Regions from separate parts of the Pseudoxanthomonas sp. SGNA-20 genome, predicted to be linked through region 2. Evidence: predicted binding sites of a transcription regulator. Region 2 holds the regulator's gene; each other region holds the start of a gene.
What was found. Region 2 encodes FliA, which starts transcription of late flagellar genes. Its sites were predicted from a motif close to TAAAGTTTNNCNNNCNNNGGCCGATAA; they were not measured.
Positions count from the first base shown of each region.

Region 1 (7,070 bases), on a different contig from region 2:
AAGCGCGGCCTCGTGCGCCTGCTGCGCGCCGGCCTCGGCCAGCACCAGCAGGTCGATGTCCGAGCGCGGGAACAGTTCGCCGCGGCCGTAGCCACCCACCGCGAACAGGGCCAGCCCGGGAGCCTCGCCCAGGCAGCGCGCCCAGGCCTGGCGCAGGACCAGGTCCACCGCGCGCGCGCGCAGCGCCAGCAGGCGGTCGATGTCGGCCTCGGGGCCGTAGCGGCGGGCCAGCCGCGCGTCGGCGGCGGCCAGCTGGGCGCGGGCGGTGGCGGCCCAGTCGGCGTCGCTGGTCGCGGCGACGCCAGCCACGTCCACCGGGCCGGGACCGCTCACGCCGGCGGCTGCTGGCCCGGCGCCAGCGTCAGCACGTCCACCCCGTCCTCGGTGACGGCGACCATGTGCTCCCACTGCGCGGAGAGCTTGCGGTCCTTGGTGACCACGGTCCAGCCGTCGGGCAGCACGCGGGTGTAGCGGGTGCCCTCGTTGATCATCGGCTCGATGGTGAAGGTCATGCCCGGCTTGAGCACCAGGCCCTCGCCCGGGCGGCCGTAGTGCAGCACCTGCGGCTCGTCGTGGTAGACCTTGCCGATGCCGTGGCCGCAGTACTCGCGCACCACCGAGAAGCGCTCGGATTCGGCGTAGCTCTGGATGGCGTGGCCGACGTCGCCCAGGGTGGCACCCGGCTTCACCGCGCGGATGCCGCGCCACATCGCCTCGAACGTGGTCTCGACCAGGCGCCGGGCCATCACCGACGGGGTGCCGGCGTAGTACATGCGGCTGGTGTCGCCGTGCCAGCCGTCCTTGATCACGGTGACGTCGATGTTGACGATGTCGCCGTCCTTGAGGACCTTGGTGGCGCTCGGGATGCCGTGGCAGATGACGTTGTTGACGGAGATGCAGGTGGCCTTGGGGTAGCCCCGGTAGCCGACGTTGGCCGGGATCGCGTCCTGCACGTTGACGATGTAGTCGTGGCAGATGCGGTCCAGTTCCTCGGTGCTCACCCCCGGCTTCACGTGCGGGGTGATCATTTCCAGCACCTCGGCGGCCAGGCGGCCGGCGACGCGCATCTTCTCGATTTCTTCGGGGGTCTTGAGGTGCAGGGTCATGGCGGGGATTATCGCCTATTCGCGCCCCTCCGGCGGCCCTTCCGCGCCCGCACGCGGCCTGCCACGCCCCCGCACCCCGGGTCGTTTGCCCCGCCCCCGCCCCGGCAGGTATACTTCCGCGCCTCTGTTTGCCCCCGCCAGGGGGACGCCCACGCCGGGCGCAGGGTACCGGGCTCCGTCCCGGCCGGCGAATACACACCTGACGCCAATGCCCGTGCCGGGGTGCCTGCCAGACAGGTTCGGCCACGGAAGCGCCAGGGAGGCCCAACCCCGGAACCCATGCCCGCGGCGCCACGCCCGGGCGCCCGCACATTGCCCAGACAGGCCGCGGGGCGGTTCCACTGCCAGGAGTTCTGCAATGCCCCAGATCACCATGCGCCAGATGCTGGAAGCCGGCGTCCACTTCGGCCACCAGACCCGTTACTGGAACCCGAAGATGGCCCCGTACATCTTCGGTGCGCGCGGCAAGATCCACATCATCAACCTCGAGAAGACCGTCCCGCTGTTCCAGGACGCGATGAACTTCATCTCGGGCATCGCGCAGAAGCGCGGCACCATCCTCTTCATCGGCACCAAGCGCAGCGCGCGCGACGCCATGAAGGAAGAGGCCGAGCGCTGCGGCATGCCGTACATGACCCAGCGCTGGCTGGGCGGCACCCTGACCAACTTCCGCACCGTGAAGCAGTCGGTGGCCCGCCTGAAGGAGCTGGAGGCCGCCGAGACCGACGGCACCTTCGAAAAGCTGGTCAAGCACGAGGTGCTGGCCCTGCGCCGCGAGCGCGAGAAGCTGGAAGCCTCGCTGGGCGGCATCAAGGACATGAACCGCCTGCCCGACGCCCTGTTCGTGATCGACATCGGCCACGAGGACATCGCCATCAAGGAAGCCAAGAAGCTGGGCATCCCGGTGGTGGCCGTGGTCGACACCAACTACGACCCCAACCTGGTCGACTACGCGATCCCGGGCAACGACGACGCCATCCGCGCCGTGCAGCTGTACGCCCGCGCCGCCGCCGACGCGGTGCTGGAGGGCAAGGCCGCCGCCCCGCACGCCGCCACCGTGACCGAGAGCGACTTCATCGAGGCCGACGAGGCCAAGGGCGCCCGCCGCGCCCCGGCCAAGAAGGGCCCGCGCAAGGGCAAGGCCGAGGAAGGCGAGGCCGCCGCGGCCGAGTAAGCCGCACCCGGCGGCCGCCCCGCGCGGCCGCCATCCCCCCGCGGGCCCGCCCCAGGCAGGCCCGCTTGCGGGCGGGCCGCCCCGCGCAGGCATGCGCGACGGCCCTCCGCCCGCTCCGCCCCGGCGCGGAGCCACCTTCATCCCGTTAGAGAGGAATTCCCGTGGAAATCACTGCTTCCCTGGTCAAGGAACTGCGCGAGCGCACCGGCGCCGGCATGATGGAGTGCAAGAAGGCCCTGACCGAGAACAACGGCAACATCGACGCCGCCGCCGAGTGGCTGCGCAAGGCCGGCCTGGCCAAGGCCGACAAGAAGGCCGGCCGCGTGGCCGCCGACGGCCGCATCGCGGTCGCCCAGGACGGCGGCAAGGCCGTGCTGGTGGAGATCAACTCCGAGACCGACTTCGTGGCCAAGGACACCAACTTCCTGGCCTTCGCCGAGGCCGTCGCCCAGGCCGCGCTGGCCTCCGGCGCCGCCGACGTCGAGGCCCTGAAGGCCGCCAAGCTGGCCTCCGGCGAGACCGTCGAGGAAGCCCGCGCCGCGGTCATCGCCAAGGTCGGCGAGAACGTGCAGGTCCGCCGCCTGGCCCTCATCGACAGCGCCAACAACGTCGCCGCCTACGTCCACGGCGGCCGCATCGGCGTGCTGGTCGAGGTCAAGGGCGGCGACGCCGAGCTGGCCCGTGGCATCGCCATGCACGTGGCGGCCATGAACCCGCCGCACATCAAGGCCTCCGACGTCCCGGCCGAGTTCATCGCCAAGGAGAAGGAAATCGAGCTGGCCAAGATGTCCGAGAAGGACAAGGCCAAGCCGGCCGAGATCCTGGAGAAGATCATCTCCGGCAAGATCAACAAGATCGTCAACGAGGTGACCCTGTACGGCCAGCCGTACGTGCTGGACACCAACCAGAGCGTCGAGCAGGTGCTGAAGGCCGCCGGCGCCGAGGTGGTCCGCTTCGAGCGCCTGGCCGTGGGCGAAGGCATCGAGAAGAAGGAAGACGACTTCGCCGCCGAGGTCATGAAGCAGGCCGGCCTGGCCTGATCAGCCTCCTGGCGCAGTCCCCGAGGAAAAGCCGCGGCCCCGCCGCGGCTTTTCCGCATTAAAGGCCCCGGCGAGCCAGCCGATACCGGTAGCGGAGGCAGCCATGCGCCAGCGCATGGACCGCCACGTTGGGACCGTGGACCCACGCCACGGCGGCAGGTTTCCCCCTGACAGCCACAGACGATGCACCCGGACCTCGAAGCCAGCCTCGTGCACTGCCGCAACCTGCCGTCGCCGCCGGCGATCGCCCTGCAGATCATCGAACTGGCCCAGGACCCCGACGCGGACCTGGCCACCGCCGCGCGGGTGATCGCCATGGACCCCGCGCTCAGCGCGCGCCTGCTGCGGGTGGCCAATTCCCCGCTGTACGCAGGGCGCCGCCGGGTCGAGACCCTGGCCCAGGCGACCACCATGCTGGGCCTCAACGCCACCCTGAGCCTGGCCCTGGGCTTCTCCCTGGCCCGCGGCCTGCGCGCCACCGACGGCGCCGCCGCCGAGCAGGAACGGCTGTGGAAGCGCAGCGTGCTGTCGGCCCTGGCCGCTCGCCTGCTGGGCGAGCACGCCGGGCTGGAACGGCTGGAGGACCTGATGCTGGCCGGCCTGCTGCAGGACATCGGCGCCCTGGCCCTGCTGCAGGCCCGCCCCGATGCCTGGCTGGCCCTGCAGGACGGCGGCCGCGTCCCGGCACCGCTGGAGCGCGAGCGCGAGGTGCTCGGCGACGACCATGCCGCGGCCGGCGCCTGGCTGGCCCGGCAGTGGCAGCTGCCCGACCACCTGTGCGACGCGATCGCCGCCAGCGAGGGCTGCCCGGCCCCGGCCAACGCCTTCCAGGCGTGCGTGTTCGCCTCCGGCGCGGTGGCCACCCTGTGGCTGGCCGACGATGACCCCGACGGTGCCCTGCGCACCGCGGCCGAGGCCCGGATCGAGGCCGGCGGCATCGGCGGCCCCGGCACCCTGGACAGCCTGCTGGCGCAGATGGCCTCGGCGGCGCAGGGCTTCGGCGCCCTGTTCGACATGCGCATCGTGCAGCCGGCGCACCTGCAGGCGATCATCGAGCAGGCGCGCGAGCTGCTGGTGCTGCGCAACCTGCGCGAGATCCAGGAGGCCGCCCGCGCCCGCCGCGAGGCCGACGCCTCGCGCGAGCACATCCGCCACCTGACCGAACAGGCCCGGCGCGACCCGCTGACCGGGGTCTACAACCGCATGCAGCTGGAGGAGGCGCTGGAGCGCGAGTTCGCCGCCGCCAGCGCCGCCGGCCAGCCGCTGTCGATCGCCTTCGTCGACCTGGACGGCTTCAAGCAGATCAACGACCGCCACGGCCACCTGGTCGGCGACCAGGTCCTGCGCCAGTTCGCCCAGACCCTGCAGCGCCTGCTGCGCAGCACCGACCTGGTCGCGCGCTACGGCGGCGAGGAGTTCCTGGTGGTGCTGGCCCATTCCAACGAGGCCGCCGCGGCACGGGTGCTGCGGCGGATCCTCGAGGAGACCGCGCGCACCCCGATGGCGGTGGTCGATGGCCACCCGCTGTACGTGACCTTCTCCGCCGGCGTCGCCAGCCGCGACGGCCACGACAGCCCGTTCGCCGACGCCCGCGCCATGCTCCAGGCCGCCGACCAGGCCCTGTACCTGGCCAAGCGCCGCGGCCGCAACCAGGTGGGCCAGCACGGGCAGTGAGGATGTGCGGGCGCAGGCGCCGGGGTTTCCGCTAGAATCCCCGCGTTTGTCCACCCCACTCCCGAGGCCCCCCATGTCCGATCTCGTCCACCGTCGCGTGCTGCTGAAACTTTCGGGAGAGGCGCTGATGGGGTCGGAGGACTACGGCATCGACCCGGTGGTGATCCGGCGCATCGCCGGCGAGGTGATGGAGGCCCGCGAGGCCGGTGCCGAGATCGCCCTGGTGATCGGCGGCGGCAACATCTTCCGTGGCGCCGGCCTGGCCGCCGGCGGCATGGACCGGGTGACCGGCGACCAGATGGGCATGCTGGCCACGGTGATCAACGCCCTGGCCATGCAGGACGCGCTGGAGAAGCTCGGCGGCAAGGTCCGGGTGATGAGCGCGATCAAGATCAACGACGTGTGCGAGGACTACATCCGCCGCCGCGCCGTGCGCCACCTGGAGAAGGGCCGCATCGCGATCTTCGCCGCCGGCACCGGCAACCCGTTCTTCACCACCGACTCGGCCGCCGCCCTGCGCGCGATCGAGATCAACGCCGACCTGCTGCTGAAGGCCACCAAGGTCGACGGCGTGTACGACAAGGACCCGAAGAAGCACCCCGACGCAGTGCGCTTCGAGGAACTGGACCACAACGAGGTCATCGCCCGCGACCTGCAGGTGATGGACACCGCCGCCTTTGCCCTGTGCCGCGACCACGGCATCCCGCTGCGGGTCTACGACCTGTCGGTGCCGGGCAACCTGATGGGCATCCTGCGCGGCGAGCCGATCGGCACCCTGGTCCGCGCCCGCCGCTGACCGCGGCCGCCGCACCCCGACCCCGCGAAGGGCCGCGCACGCGCGGCCCTTTTTCGTGCCTTGCCGCCGCGCCCGGGGCCAGGGATGGCATTACCCGTATAATCGGCCGATTCGGCTCCACCAGGAAACACGGCGATGATCAACGAAATCAAGCAAGACGCGCAGGCACGCATGGCCAAGAGCATCGAGGCCCTGCGCCACAACCTCGTCAAGGTCCGCACCGGGCGCGCCTCCACCGGCCTGGTCGACTCGATCAGGGTCAGCGCGTACGGCAGCGAGGTCCCGCTGTCGCAGGTGGCCGCCGTCTCCGTGTCCGACGCCCGCTCCCTGGTCATCCAGCCCTGGGACAAGGGCATGGTCGGCCCGATCGAGAAGGCCATCCTCGGCTCGGACCTGGGCCTGACCCCCAACACCGCCGGCACCACCATCCGCCTGAACCTGCCGCCGCTGACCGAGGAGCGCCGCCGTGAGCTGGCCAAGGTCGTGGCCGGCGAGGGCGAGGACGCCAAGGTCGCCATCCGCAACATCCGCCGCGACGCCAACCAGAAGGTCAAGGACCTGCTGAAGGAAAAGCAGATCAGCGAGGACGACGTGCGCCGCGCCGAGGACGAGATCCAGAAGATCACCGACAAGGCGATCAAGGACGTCGACGAGGTGGTCAAGGCCAAGGAACAGGAACTGATGGCGGTCTGAGCGGTCTGCCATCCGCATGACCCTCATGTCCGCCCCAGAACGCACCCCGGTCCCCCGCCACCTTGCCGTCATCATGGACGGCAACGGCCGCTGGGCGCAGCGCCGCCGCCGCCCGCGCGTGGTCGGCCACCGCGCCGGCGCGCGCGCGGCCGAGCGCACCATCGACTTCTGCCTGGACCGGGGCATCGGGGCGCTGACCCTGTTCGCCTTCTCCAGCGAAAACTGGGGCCGGCCCGAGGAGGAAGTCAACGCCCTGATGAAGCTGTTCCTGGGCGCGCTGGAACGCGAGGTCGGGGCGCTGGACAAGCGCGGCGTGCGCCTGCGCTTCATCGGCGACCGCGAGCGCTTTTCCCCGGCGATCCGCGAGCGCATGGCCGCCGCCGAGGCGCAGACCGCCGGCAACGGCCGCCTCGAGCTGGCCGTTGCCGCCAGCTACGGCGGGCGCCAGGACATCGCCTTCGCCGCCCGCGCCCTGGCGCGCGAGGTGGCCGCCGGGCGCCTGGACCCGGAGCGGATCGACGAGGCGGCCATGGCCGCCCACGTCGCCCTGGCCGACCTGCCCCCGCCGGACCTGTTCATCCGCACCG
Region 1 covers NZ_RRYK01000001.1:156,001-163,070, forward strand. Annotated here, with positions in the region: gene glnD ([protein-PII] uridylyltransferase) at 1-333, opposite strand, end outside; gene map (type I methionyl aminopeptidase) at 330-1,106, opposite strand; gene rpsB (30S ribosomal protein S2) at 1,465-2,280, shown strand; gene tsf (translation elongation factor Ts) at 2,442-3,320, shown strand; gene EIM48_RS00680 (GGDEF domain-containing protein) at 3,504-4,994, shown strand; gene pyrH (UMP kinase) at 5,068-5,790, shown strand; gene frr (ribosome recycling factor) at 5,926-6,483, shown strand; gene uppS (polyprenyl diphosphate synthase) at 6,509-7,070, shown strand, end outside.
Region 1: a site for FliA is predicted at 3,380-3,406, ahead of EIM48_RS00680 (GGDEF domain-containing protein). Genes of this name have one in related genera too.

Region 2 (7,070 bases):
GACAGCAGGGCGTCGGCGTCGTTCTGGCTGACCGCATGGGTGTCCAGCCCGGCCACCGCGGGGCCCGCCAGCGCGGGCTCGCGCGGCTCGGCGCGCGGCGGCAGGCCCAGTTCGCCGAAGCCTTCGTGGACGCGGCGCACGATCCCGGCGACGCGGCGGATGATCTGCCCGGTCAGGTCCTGGTAGCTCTGGGTCAGGGCGATCTCGGTGAGGTTGCGGCGGATGCGGTCCAGCACCTGGTCCTGGCCGTCGGTCACGCCTTCGGCGCGCAGGCCCTCGACCAGGGCGCGGCATTCGTCGGCCAGGTCCAGGGTGCGGTGGGTGGCCTGCTCGGTCATGCCGATGACGTGGTCCAGGCGCGCGCAGGCGTCGTCCAGTTCGACCCCCTCCACGCCATGGTCGTCGGCGCCGGGGACCTCCGGCAGTTCGCCCAGGGCCTGGCTCAGTTCGCGCGCCAGCCGGCCGAGGCCCTGCACGAGCGGACGGGTGCGGGCGGCGGCCAGGGCGTCGATCTCGGCGCGCAGTGCGCTTTCGTCGCCGCGGTCCAGGGCTTCCAGGGCGTCGTGCAGGCGCTGGACCAGCGCCGCACGCTCGGGGGATGCGGTGGTGCTCATGCCGTCGCCGCCAGCCGTTCGAAGATCTTGTTGAGCTTCTCCTCGAGGGTCTGCGCGGTGAACGGCTTGATGATGTAGCCGTTCACGCCGTTCTGCGCGGCCTCCAGGATCTGCTCGCGCTTGGCCTCGGCGGTGACCATCAGCACCGGCAGGGTCTTGAGCTTGGGGTCGGCGCGGATGCTGCGCAGCAGCTCGATGCCGGTCATGCCCGGCATGTTCCAGTCGGTGATGACGAAGTCGAACGGCTGCGCGCGCAGGGCCGCCAGCGCGGTGTGGCCGTCGTCGGCCTCGGCGGTGTTGCTGTAGCCCAGATCGTTGAGCAGGTTCTTGACGATGCGTCGCATCGTCGAGAAGTCGTCCACGATCAGGATCCGCATGTTCTTGTTCACTTCGTGCTCCGTTTGGCGTTGCGTGCTCAGTCGTCGTCCAGACCGGCATCACGTGATTCGTACTGGGACAGGCGGCCGCGCAGGCGCAGCACGGCCTGGCCGTGGATCTGGCACACCCGGGACTCGCTGACCCCGAGCACCGCGCCGATCTCCTTCAGGTTCAGCTCCTGCTCGTAGTACAGCGACAGCACCAGCTGTTCGCGCTCGGGCAGGTTGGAGATGGCCGCCGCCAGCTCGCGGCCGAAATCGCTGCGCTCCAGCAGCTGCTGCGGGGTGGGGCTGTTGCTGTTGACCTGCACGTCGCCGTGGTCCTCCACGTGCGAGTCCAGGCTCAGCACCTGGCCGCGAGAGGCGTCCTCCAGCAGGCGCAGGTACTCCGGCAGTGGCATGTCCAGCTTGGCCGCCACTTCCTGCGGCGCGGCGGCGCGGCCGGTGGCCTGCTCGATCTCGCGCACCGCGGCGGCGGCGTCGCGGGCGCGGCGGTGCACCGAGCGCGGCACCCAGTCGCCGCGCCGGATCTCGTCGATCATCGCGCCGCGGATGCGGATCGAGGCGTAGGTCTCGAACGAGGCGCCCTGGTCGGGGTCGTAGCTGCGGCTGGCCTCAATCAGGCCGATCATGCCGGCCTGGATCAGGTCGTCGACCTCGACGCTGGCCGGCAGGCGCGCCGCCAGGTGGTGGGCGATGCGCCGCACCAGGTCGGCATGCCGGGTGATGGCGTCGTCGTTGCTGCCGCGCACGGCGCGGTATTCGGCCACGGCATTCATGCGACCGCGCCTTGCCGGATCATCCGGTCGACGAAGAACTCGATGTTGCCGCGCGGGGCGGTCGGCGCCTGCCAGCGCGCCGCGCGGCGGGCGATCTCGGCGATGGCGCGGGCCGAGGGGCTGGCCGGGTAGGCGGTGGCGACGGCCTGCTGGCGCTGCACCGCCATGCGCAGCCAGTCGCACTGGGGCACCGCGCCGAGGAAGTTCAGAGAGACGTCGCCGAGGAAGCGCTCGCATACCCGCGACAGCTTGTCGTACAGGCCGCGGCCCTCGGCCGGGCTGCGCACCATGTTGGCCACCACCTGGACCCGGTCCACGCCGCGCTCGCGGGACAGGACCTTGATCAGGGCGTAGGCGTCGGTGATCGAGGCCGGCTCGTCGCAGACCACCACCACCGCGTCCTGGGCGGCCTGGCAGAAGGTCAGCACGCTGTCGGTGATGCCGGCGGCAGTGTCTACAACCAGAATGTCAAGATCACGCTGCAGGTCATTGAAAACATTGACAAGTCCCACGTGCTGGGCTGGCTGCAGTTCGGCCATGTGCCGGCGCCCGGAGGCGGCCGGCACCACCAGCATGCCGTTGGGGCCTTCCAGGATCACGTCCTCCAGCTCGCAGCGGCCGGCGACCAGGTCGGCCAGGGTGTGCTGCGGGGACAGGCCCAGCAGCACGTCGACGTTGGCCAGGCCCAGGTCGGCGTCCAGCAGCAGGGTGCGCTTGCCCAGCGCCGCCAGCGAGGCGGCCAGGTTGACCGACAGGTTGGTCTTGCCCACGCCACCCTTGCCGCCGGTGATGGCGATGCTGCGGACGGGGGCGAGCGGTGCGTGGTTCATCGTCGGGCGGAAGGGGCTCGGGGTTGCGGGGCGGGACTCAGGCGACGGCATGGTCGGCCTCCGGGATGTTCGGCTTATCGGCAGCCCGGCGCAGATCTTCAAGGCGAAGCACCAGGCTGGCGGCATTGGCCCGGTGCAGGTCCTCCGGGACCCGCTGGCCGTCGGTCACCCAGGTCAGCGGCAGCTGGTGGTCCACGACCACCGACAACGCGCTGCCCAGGCGCCCGGTCTCGTCGACCTTGGTCAGGACCACGCCCTGCGGGCGGGCCGGGCCGAAGCGGCGCACGACCTCGTCCAGGTCGGCGAAGTGGGAGTTGGCCGGCAGCACCAGCAGGGTGCTGACGTTGCGTGCGGCGCGCAGCCAGTTGAGCTGGTTGGCCAGGGCGCGGTCGCGCTGGCCGAGGCCGGCGGTGTCCACCAGCACCAGGCGGTAGTCCTGCAGGCGCTGCAGCAGCTGGATCAGGGCCGCGTCGCTGTCGGCCTCGTGCACCGCGATGCCCAGCTGGCGGCCGTAGCCGTACAGCTGCTCGCGACCGCCGATGCGGGAGGTGTCGGTGGTGACCAGGGCGATGTCGCGCGGGCCGTGCTCGGCCACGAAGCGGGCGGCCAGCTTGGCGATGGTGGTGGTCTTGCCGGCGCCGGTGGGGCCGACCAGGGCGATCACGCCGCCGGCCTCCAGCGGGTCCACCGGGCACACCGGCAGGCGCCGCGAGATCAGGCCCAGCATCAGGCCGCGGCCGCGGTGCATCGGGGTGTCGGCCGGCAGTTCCAGGACGATGTCGCGGGTGATCCCGGCGTCGAAGCCGTAGTCCTCCATCAGTTCCATCGCCGCCAGCCGCACCGGCGAGCCGCGCAGGCGCTCGTCGGTCAGGCGGTGCATCTCGCGCTCGATCATGGCGCGCATCTGCGCCAGTTCCTCGCGCATGGCGCGCAGCTGCTCGTCGTCGGCCGGCGCCACCGGGGCCGGCACCGCGGCCAGGGTCGGGGCCGGACTGGCGGCCGGGGGCGCCGGTTCCGGGGCGGGCGCAGGCGCCGCGGGGGCGGGACCGGCCGGGGCGGCAGGATGCGCCATGACCACCTCCGGCGGCAGCACCGAGACCGCGCGCGCGGTCGGGGTGGCCAGGGCCGCGGCCATGGCGGCGGCGAAGTCGTGCGGGGCAGGGGCAGGGGCGGCGGCCGGCGTCGGGGCCGCGGGCGCGGGCACCGGTTCACTGGCGCGCTGGGCCTCGATCAGGGCCCGCTGCACCGCGTCCTCGTCGTAGTTGCTGGCCGCGACGATCTCCACCCCTTCCTCGGTGCGGCGGTTGGAGAGGATCACGGCATCCGGTCCGTGCTCGGCGCGGACCATCCGCAGCGCGGTACGCATGTCGGCGGCAACGAAACGCTTGATTTTCATGGTTAGGGGCCGTGATTGGTGATTGGTGATTGGTGATTGGAAGAAGCAGATGCCGGGCCTCCGCGGCCTGTCCGTATCCGTGTTCTTGTTGCCTTGTTCATCCCACTTCCTTCCCAGTCCGCCGCGATCCGCTTTTTCCAATCACGAACCACGAATCCCCAATCACGGCTTTCAGTTGATTGTTCCGACCAGCTTCAGCCGCTTGTCCTCCGGTACCTCGGTGTAGGCCAGCACCGACAGCGACGGCACGCTGTGGCGTACCAGCCGCGCCAGCGAGGCGCGCACGGTGGCCGGTACCAGGACCACCGCCGGTTCGCCCTTCGCCTCCTGCCGCCCGGCGCACTCGGCCAGGCTTTGCTGCAGGCGTTCGGCCAACCCGGGCTCCAGCGCCGCGGCGCCGTTGCCCTGCGCGGACTCCTGCAAGACCCGTTCCAGAGGCGCGGCCAGGGTGAACACCGGCAGCTCCGGCGAGGCGCCGGCGATCTCCTGGACGATGAAGCGGCCCAGGCTGTTGCGGACCGCGGCGGTGAGCACGGCCGGGTCCTGGCTGTAGGCGCCGTGCTCGAGCAGGGCCTCGGCGATCTTGCGCAGCTGGCGCACCGGGATCCGCTCCACCAGCAGGTTCTGCAGCACCCGTGCCACCACCGACAGCGGCAGGGTCTTGGGCACCAGGTCCTCGGCCAGCTTCGGCGCGCTGCGGGCGAGGGTGGCCAGCAGCTGCTGCACCTCCTCGTGCCCCAGCAGCTCCGGGGCGTGCTCGCGCACCAGGTGGGACAGGTGGGTGGCGACCACGGTGGCCGGGTCGACCACGGTGTAGCCCAGGGCCTCGGCCTGGGCGCGCTGGTGCGGGTGGATCCACACCGCGTCCAGGCCGAACGCCGGGTCCTTGCCCTTGATGCCGTCGATCGGGCCAAGCGCGCCGCCCGGGTCCAGGGCCAGTTCGCGGTCCGGCTGGATCTCGGCGGTGGCTACCGGCACGCCGTGTACCAGCAGGCGGTACTGGTTGGCCTGCAGCTCCAGGTTGTCGCGGATGTGCACCGGCGGGATCAGGAAGCCGATCTCGTGGGTGAGCTTGCGGCGCACGCCCTTGATCCGCGCCATCAGCTCGCCGCCCTGGGTCTTGTCCACCAGCGGGATCAGGCGGTAGCCGACCTCCAGGCCCAGCGGATCGACCGGGCGCAGCTCGTCCCAGTCCAGCTCGCCGGCCGCCTGGCCCGGGGCGGCCGCCGGCCCGGCGGCCTCGGCCCGCGCCGCCGCGGATTCCTCCTGCTGCTTGCGCTGCCACAGCTTCCAGGCAGCAAAGCCGAGCACCGCGCCCAGCGTCAGAAAAGCGACGTTGGGCATGCCCGGCACCAGGCCCACCGTCACCAGGATGGCCGAGGCCACGCCCAGGGCGCGGTACTGGCCGAAGGCCTGGCCGACCACCGCCTGGCCCATGTCCTGGGCGCGCGAGGCGCGGGTCACCAGCATGGCCACGGCCGAGGACACCAGCAGCGCCGGCAGCTGCGCCACCAGGCCGTCGCCGATCGACAGCAGGGTGTAGGTCGAGGCGGCGTCGGCGGCGGCCATGCCGTGCTGGAACATGCCCACGGCGAAGCCGCCCAGCAGGTTGATGAACAGGATCAGGATGCCGGCGACGGCGTCGCCGCGGATGAACTTGCTGGCGCCGTCCATCGCGCCGTAGAAGTCGGCCTCCTCGCGGACCTCGTCGCGGCGGGCCTTGGCCTCCTCGCGGGTGATCAGGCCGGCATTGAGGTCGGCGTCGATCGCCATCTGCTTGCCGGGCATGGCGTCGAGGATGAAGCGCGCGGTCACCTCGGAGATGCGCCCGGAGCCCTTGGTGATGACCACGAAGTTGATGATGGTCAGGATCGCGAACACCACGATGCCGACCGCGTAGTTGCCGCCGACCACGAACTCGCCGAAGGCGGCGATCACCTTGCCGGCGGCGTCGCCGCCGGCCTGGCCGTGCAGCAGGATCACGCGGGTGGACGCCACGTTCAGCGCCAGCCGCAGCATGGTGGTGGTCAGCAGGATGACCGGGAAGATGGTGAAGTCCAGCGGCCGCTGCACGTAGACCACGGCCAGCAGCACCACCAGCGAGATGGCGATGTTGAAGCTGAAGAGGGCATCCAGCAGCAGCGGCGGCAGCGGCACCACCACCATGGCGAGCAGGGCCAGCACCAACAGTGGCGCGCCGATGCCATTGCGGGCCATTTCCAGCAGGCGGCGGGACAGCGGCTGGGAAGCGGTCGCGCTCACTTGCCGTCATCCTCCGGGAATTCCCTGACCTCGACCGTGCCCAGCTGCGGCGCGCGCCCGGTACCGGGGCGCCAGGCGCGCAGCTGGTACACGTAGGACAGGACCTGGGCCACGGCGGCGTACAGTCTCACGGGGATCTCCTTGTCGAGCTCACCCTCGCGATACAAGGCGCGTGCCAGAGGCGGCGCGGACACGATCGCCACGCGGTGGGCGTCGGCCACCTCGCGGATCCGCATCGCCAGCTCGTCCACGCCCTTGGCCACCACCTTCGGCGCGCGCATGCTGCCGCCGTCGTACTTCAGGGCCACCGCGTAGTGGGTCGGGTTGACCACCACCACGTCGGCGGTCGGCACCGCCTCCATCATCCGGCGCTGCGACATCTGGAACTGCATCTGCCGGATCTTGCCCTTGACCTGCGGGTTGCCGTCGGCCTCCTTCATTTCTTCGCGCACTTCCTGGCGCGTCATCTTCAGCTTGCGGAGCCGGTTCCACTTCTGGTACGGCGCATCGGCCAGGGCCAGCAGCAGCAGCGCCACCGCGGCGGCGCCCAGCAGGCGGCCGGCGAAGTACAGGCCGGTGCGCGCGGCGTCCTCCAGCGACTGCCCGGGCATGGCGCGCAGCACGTCGAAGCCGTGCACCAGCACCAGGCCGCAGGCGGTGCCCAGCAACGCCACGCGCAGCAGCGACTTGGCCAGTTCCACCAGGCCGTCGCTGCTGACCATGCGCTGCAGCCCGGCCAGGGGGTTGAGGCGCTCGGGCTTGGGCGCCAGTGCCTTGAGGTTGAACTGCAGGCTGCCCATCAGCACCGGCGC
Region 2 covers NZ_RRYK01000006.1:157,883-164,952, reverse strand. Annotated here, with positions in the region: gene EIM48_RS11870 (protein phosphatase CheZ) at 1-614, opposite strand, end outside; gene cheY (chemotaxis response regulator CheY) at 611-1,003, opposite strand; gene EIM48_RS11860 (RNA polymerase sigma factor FliA) at 1,030-1,770, opposite strand; gene EIM48_RS11855 (P-loop NTPase) at 1,767-2,600, opposite strand; gene flhF (flagellar biosynthesis protein FlhF) at 2,638-3,996, opposite strand; gene flhA (flagellar biosynthesis protein FlhA) at 4,168-6,213, opposite strand; gene flhB (flagellar biosynthesis protein FlhB) at 6,255-7,070, opposite strand, start outside.

Region 3 (7,070 bases), on a different contig from region 2:
GCCCGGCGGCACCCCGCGCCTGGCCTGGGACCTGGCCTGGCTGGCGCTGGCCTGCGTTGCGGCCGGCGTGGCCGCTGCCTGGCTGGCGCCGGCGGCGCCGCGCAGCCATGCGCTGGCCTTCCTCGGCGTACTGCTCGCGGTGCTGGCAGCGGGGCTGTGGCAGTCCGGCGGCTGGCCGGCCTGGTTCATGGCCGGGGTACTGCTGGCGCCGCTGCTTGCCACGGCCGTGGTGCTGGCGCGGCGCTAGGGTCGCGGCGCCGCTTCCGGTGCGCGCGGCTTGCCCGCGCGCCTGGGCTTGGCGCCGCGGGGCGAAGCAGGCCGCGGGCGCGGTGCGGGCTTGGGCGCGCGTGCCCGGGGCGCGGAGGGCTTGCTGGCCCCGGCAGTCGCGGCGCTGACAACCAGGCCCGGCGGGATCGCGTCCCAGCCCTGGAACAGCGCGCCCCACATCGGGTTGTTGGCCGGGAAGCCGAGCCCGGCCTCGTCCAGCGCCGCGGCGGTATCGCGGCGCCAGTCGCGCATCGCGTCCTGCAGGCCGCGGGCGAACGCGGCCTGCACCGCCACCGCGACCTGGGCCGCGGCCTGCTGGTCGCCGAAGCGCTGTTGCACCTGGCGCCAGAACGCGTCGGCCGGCAGCGCGGCCAGCGCCTGCCAGTCGTGCCTGCCCAGCGCCTGCAGTCCGGCATCGCTTTCCAGCACGCCTTCCTCGACCAGGCGTTGCCAGAAATCCAGCCATTGCCGCGCGGTGTCCTGCAGCAGTGCGGCCAGGCGTGCCTGCAGTTGCAGGTTGGTGCGGTACAGCGCCTGCGGCAATGCGGTTTGCGCTTTCATTGCACTCCTCCCTGATGCGTGTGCGGCGGTGGCCGCGTCGCTCATTCCCGGAACCGGACGCGGACCGAGGCGGCGCTGCGTTCGGCGGGGCCGTGATGCACGGCCTCGATGTTGTTGCCGTCCGGATCAAGCACGAAGGCCGCGTAGTAGCCCGGGTGGTAGGGACGCAGCCCCGGGGCGCCGTTGTCGCGGCCGCCGGCCGCCAGCGCCGCGGCATGGAAGGCGTCGACCGCGCCACGGTCGGCCGCCTGGAAGGCCAGGTGCACGCGCCCGGTCAGCTCGCCGGCGGCGGCCTCGCTGTCGATCGCCGAGACGAACAGCTCGTCGATCCAGAACCAGCCTTCGCCGCTGCCGCCGAGGGGAATGCCGAGCGCCCCGGCCACCGCGGTGTAGAAACGCTGGCTGGCGGGCAGGTCGCGCACCACCCGCTGCAGGTGGTCGACCAGGTGGCCACGGTGAAGCTCCATCGTCTCCATGTCGGGCTCCGGCGGATCGGTGCAGCGGTTCAGCGGCGCGGACGGTCCGGGGACATGCGCTCGTAGTCCTCCGGCACCGTGTGGTTGCGCTCCGGATCGGTGTCGGGCATGTCCGGGCCCTTGTGCCGGCCCTTTTCGTTGGCGTAGCGGTCCGGGGTGTTCGGCTTGTCCTGGTCGGCGGCCGGGCGCTTGTCGCGGGTGCTGTGGGTTTCGGGCGGGGCAGAGGGACGGGTCATCCGGATCTCCTGGGCTACTTGCGCGGGCTGGCCGTGGCGTCGGGCTGCGGCTCGGCGGCCGGGCGCGGCTTGCCATCGTGTTCGTGCGCGCTGCCGGGGGTCAGGTGCTGGTGGCGCGCGGCCTGCAGTTCCTGCGCGGTGACGTAGCCGTCGCCATCGGCATCTTGGGCGGCGAAGTCCTCGGCGGTGCGCTGGCTGCCGGCGGTGAACTCGGCCAGCGACAGGCGGCCGTCGCCATCGACGTCGGTGCCGGGCAGGGCATCGGCCTGCCCGGGGTGGCCGGCGTGCGCCTCCTGCGGCGCCGTGGTGGCGGGCGGGTCGACGTCCTGGTCCTGGGCCAGGGCAGGGCAGGGCCGCAGCCGAGCACGCCGGCCAGGACCAGGATGGCGGGCAAACGGGTTTTCATGGCTGTTCCTCGCGGCGTGGGCGGCATGGCCGGACCGCCATCTGCGCACGCCGGGCGTAAAGACGGGGGCGAGGAAACGTGAAGGCCGGCCTCAGGACGCCAGCGCCAGGGCGGCCACGTCGATGCCGGCCGCTGCCGCCGCGGCCGCGGCCTCTTCCAGCGCCCAGACCTCCACGCTTTCCGGCTCGCACAGGCCGAAGGTGCAGCTGGTGGCCACGTCGGCGGCATCGCGGCCACGCGCCACCGGCACCCGTGCCGGGCAGGCGCCGCCGGTGCGCGGATCGAACGCATGCCAGCGGCCGTCGAACCAGGCCTCGATCCAGGCGGGAAAGCGCGGTTCCGGGGTGGTGCCAGGCGGCGGATAGCCGGTGCAGTAGCGCGCCGGCACGCCCACGCCGCGGCACAGGGCGATGGCCACGTGGGCGAAGTCGCGGCACAGGCCCTGGCCGTCCTGCAGGGCGCGCAGCGCGCCGCGGGTGCAGGCGGCGGTCTCCGGGACGTACTCGATCGAGCGCGCCACGTGCGCGCAGATCGCCTGCACCCGCACCCGGTCCGAGGGCAGGTCGCCGAAGCGGGCCTGGGCATGGCGCAGCAACGGGCGTACCTCGCAGTGGCGGCTGGGCTGCAGGAACGGCCCCAGGTCCTCCGGCGCCGGCGCCACCGCCGGGCGGAAGCTGCCGTCGCGCACCAACGCCTCGCCGCGCAGCACCAGCAGCCCGGCCGGCGCCAGCAGCCGGGTGCAGGTATTGCCGAAGCGGTCGCGGTAGCGGTGCAGCGGCACCTGCGGCGAAGTCCATGCCGTCGGCCCGGACAGCAGGCGGTGGGCCTCGCTGTCGGCCACGTCGAGCATCGCCACCATGGGGGTGGACTGGGCGAAGCGGTAGGCGATGCGGAAACCCAGCCGGAATGGCATCGGGGCGGCCCGAGGGGGAAGTGGTGCCATTGGGCCGGGCGCGCGCGCAAGGGCGCGTGAAGCGGCGCGGGTGACGGCCGCTTCACGCCCGCCGCGCCAAGGTCGCCGGATCTTCGCCAGGAGTTCCCATGCGCCACCAGCGACTACGCTTCGGCCGCGGTTTCCGCGTGCTGTTCGAACACCGTCGGGTGCAGGCGGCGCAGATGGTGCTGGCGCCGGGCGCCAGCGAGGGCGGGGAGGGCAATCGCCACCGCGGCGCCGACCAGTGGCTTTACGTGGTTTCAGGCAATGGCGTGGCGATCGTCGCCGGGCGCCGGCAGCGGCTGGCGCCCGGCAGCCTGCTGCTGGTTGAGCGCGGCGAGGAGCACGAGATCCTCAATGCCGGCCGCACCCCGTTGCGCACGGTGAACTTCTACGCGCCGCCGGCGTACACCGGCGCCGGCAACGAGCGCCCGGCCGGACGCCCGCGCTGAGCCGTCAGTGCACCGCGACCACGCGGTTGCGGCCGTCCTGCTTGGCCCGGTACATGGCGCGGTCGGCGCGGTTGAGCAGGTGCTCGCGGTCCTCGCCCAGCTGGCGCACGGCCACGCCGGCGCTGAAGCGCACCTCGATGCGCCGGCCCTCGTGCAGCAGCGGGCGCGCCGCCAGGGTGCGCTGCAGGCGCTGCAGCAGCGCGGCGGCCTCCTCGAGGGTGGTGCGCGGCAGCACGACCACGAATTCCTCGCCGCCGTAGCGGGCCAGCAGGTCGTCCTTGCGCAGGCCTTCGCCCAGCACCTGCACCACGTGGCGCAGGGCGGCATCGCCGCCGGCATGGCCGAAGCTGCCGTTGAGCCGGCGGAACTCGTCCAGGTCCAGCACCGCCACCGCCAGCGGCCAACCCTCGCGCTCGGCCCGCGCCAGCAGCTGCGGGTACTGCTCCTCCAGGCCGCGGCGGTTGAGCGCGCCGGTCAGCGGGTCGCGGCTGGCCAGTTCGCCGATGTCGCGCAGCTGCGCTTCCAGCTCGCGCACGCGCGCCTCGGCCGCCTCCACGTCCGCGCGCGCGGCCTGCAACTGCTCGTGCGAGCGCAGCGCCTGTTCCTGCAGGCGGCGGGTGTCGTCGAGCACGTCCTCCAGGCGGTGGCCGAGGTCGGCGATGGTGCGCGCCTCGCGGATCGCCGCCAGGTGCGCCTGCAACCGGTCCTGGTACTCGCCGGCGCGGGCGGCCATGCCGTCCAGGCTCTCGACGAAGGACACCATCATCACCCGCATCGCGTCCTTGGACTGTTCGATGCCCTGGCGCAGCAGGCCCTGCTGGTAGGCCAGCTCGCGCAGGCCCTGGCGGGTGGCTTCCAGGGTCTGCAGGTCCGGGTCCTGGCCCAGCAGGCGGCGCACCGCGGCGACCTGGCCGCGCAACCAGCTGCCGTCGTCCAGCAGTTCGAACAGGTTTTCCAGCAGCAGATCGAACAGTTCCAGCAGCAGGCGCTGCTGTTCGGCGGCCTCGCCGGCGTGCACGCCGACCTGGTGGCACAGCTCGCGCACCCGGGTCGCCAGCGGCGACAGGTCCGCGCCGGGCGACCAGCGCTTGAGGTCGCCGGCCAGGGCCGTCGACTCGTCGGCCAGGGCCGGCAGCGGCCGCAGCAGCGAGGCCAGGGCCACGCCCACCGCCTGCCGCAGCAGGTCCCGCAGCTGCTCGGCCTCGGCCGCGGCCGGCGCATCCAGGGCGGCGGCGAAGTCGCGCAGGTACTTGTCCAGGAACTGGCGCAGCACGCGCGCGGCGGTGGCCCAGTCGGCGGCATCGGTAGCCGAGGCCAGGCGCCGGCCGAGGTCGCCCAGCTCGCCCGGCAGCGTGGCCATGCCGCACGCGAACACGGGCAGCACGTTGCCGGCGTCGGGGACGACGCCGTCGCTGGGGACGGAGCGCACTGCGGACTGGCCGCTGGCGGCTCCGCGGTCTCGGAGGGACATGCGCATGGCTCTCGGGCGCGGAACCTGGCTGGAGGAACGCCTCGTTAGCGGCCGCCGGCGGCCGGGGTTTAGCCCGGGACGGACCTTTCCACGGGCGCTGGCGCCGGTTGTGCGAGGCTTGACGCCCCTACCCACGACAGGAGAACCCATGGATATCGGCATGGTCGGACTTGGCAGGATGGGCGGCAACATGGCCCTGCGCCTGGCCCGTGGCGGCCACCGGGTGGTCGGCTACGACCCCGGCGCCACCGCCCGCGGCGCGGCGCCGGAACTGGAAACCGTCGAATCGCTGCAGGCCCTGGTCGAGGCGCTGCCGGCCCCGCGCGCGGTGTGGCTGATGGTGCCGGCCGGCGCCCCGGTCGACTCCACGCTTGACCGCCTGCTGCCGCTGCTGCAGCCGGGCGACGTGGTGGTCGACGGCGGCAACTCCAACTACCGCGACAGCGAGCGCCGTGCCGCGCGCTGCCGCGACGCCGGCGTGCATTTCCTGGACTGCGGCACCAGCGGCGGCGTGTGGGGCCTGCAGGAAGGCTACAGCCTGATGGTCGGGGGCGAGGCCGAGGCGGTGGCGCTGCTGCGGCCGGTGCTGGAGACCCTGGCGCCGGCGCCGGACCGCGGCTGGGGCCACGTCGGGCCCAGCGGCGCGGGACACTTCACCAAGATGGTCCACAACGGCATCGAGTACGGGATGATGCAGGCCTACGCCGAAGGCTTCGCCATCATGCAGCGCAAGGAATCGATGGCGCTGGACCTGGCCCAGGTCGCCAGGATCTGGCAGCACGGCAGCGTGGTGCGTTCCTGGCTGCTGGACCTGGCGACCGATGCGCTGGAGCGCAACCCGACCCTGGAGGGCATCGCCCCCTACGTGTCCGATTCGGGCGAAGGGCGCTGGACCGTGGCCGAGGCGATCGACCTGGACGTGTCGGCGCCGGTGATCACCCTGTCGCTGCTGGAGCGGCTGCGCTCGCGCGAGAACGATTCCTACGCCGACAAGCTGCTGGCGGCGTTGCGCCAGGGCTTCGGCGGGCACGGCATCCGCCCGGGCTGAGCCGCGCTCAGCCGGAGTATTCGAAGGCCACCTCGCGGCGGCCGGCATCGCTGCGTTGCGCCGCCTCGATCAGCGCCATCGCCAGCAGCGCGCTTTCGGCGGTCACCGGCGGCAGGCCGCCGTGCAGGATGGCGTCGCGTACGCCGGCGTAGTACGCCGGCCAGTTGCCGGGCAGCGCCGGCGCGGCCGCGTCCTCGGCGACCGAGCCGTCGGCGCCCACCCGCAGCAGGCTGCCCGGGCGTGGGTCGCGTCCCCACCCGCCGTGGCCGGGACGCAGGCCGGCGCGCAATGCGTCCTCCTGCGGATCCAGGCCGTGCTTGATCCAGCTGCCGGCGCTGCCGTGCACGGCGAAGCGCAGGCCGTGGCCGGGCACCAGCGAGCCGCCATGCAGCAGCACCCGCAGGCGTGGATAGCGCAGCTGTACGTGGAAGTAGTCCACCGCGGTGGCGCCGTGGCGCTGCATGCCCAGGTCGGCGGTCACCGCCAGCGGCGGGCCGAACAGCTGCAGCGCCTGGTCGGCCAGGTGCGGGCCGAGGTCGTACCACAGTCCGGCGCCGGGGCCGGCGCGGTCGCGCCAGCGGTCCGGCACCTGCGGGCGGAAGCGGTCGAAGTGCGAGTGCAGCTCGGCCACCTCGCCCAGCGCGCCGGCGTCGAGCAGGGCGCGCAGGGTGAGGAAGTCCGCGTCCCAGCGCCGGTTGTGGAACACCGACAGCACCTTGCCGGCCTGGCGTGCGGCTTCCGCCACCGCGCGGGCCTCGTCCAGGTGCAGGGCGAACGGCTTGTCCACCACCACATGCTTGCCCGCCTGCAGTGCGGCGCGCGCGATCGGCGCGTGGCTGTCGTTGGGCGTGGCCACCACCACCAGGTCCACGGCCTGGTCCTCCAGCACTTCGGCCACCTGCGCGCAAACCCGCGCCTGCGGATGGTCGGCGGCAATCTCCGCGGTGCGACTGGACACCACGCTGTGCAGGCGCAATCCGGGCGTGGCCGCGACCAGCGGCGCGTGGAACACGCGGCCAGCCAGTCCGTAGCCGACCAGGGCGACGTTCAGGACATCCGGGCTCATGGAAGCGATTCCAGCGGCAATGCGCCGATTAGACGTGCGCATGGCCGCCATCGCAACTGGTTCAGGCGCTTGAACCAATCACGAATCCATCGCGCGCGGTTCACCCGTGCTGGACGCTGCCCTGGCGGAGACTGGCCGCCCATTCGCCAAGGA
Region 3 covers NZ_RRYK01000012.1:20,512-27,581, reverse strand. Annotated here, with positions in the region: gene EIM48_RS14665 (hypothetical protein) at 1-247, shown strand, start outside; gene EIM48_RS14660 (hypothetical protein) at 244-828, opposite strand; gene EIM48_RS14655 (VOC family protein) at 870-1,304, opposite strand; gene EIM48_RS14650 (hypothetical protein) at 1,334-1,540, opposite strand; gene EIM48_RS14645 (hypothetical protein) at 1,555-1,995, opposite strand; gene EIM48_RS14640 (transglutaminase family protein) at 2,038-2,859, opposite strand; gene EIM48_RS14635 (cupin domain-containing protein) at 2,988-3,332, shown strand; gene EIM48_RS14630 (GGDEF domain-containing protein) at 3,337-4,803, opposite strand; gene gnd (phosphogluconate dehydrogenase (NAD(+)-dependent, decarboxylating)) at 4,952-5,851, shown strand; gene EIM48_RS14620 (oxidoreductase) at 5,859-6,917, opposite strand.
Region 3: a site for FliA is predicted at 4,848-4,874, ahead of EIM48_RS14630 (GGDEF domain-containing protein). Genes of this name have one in related genera too.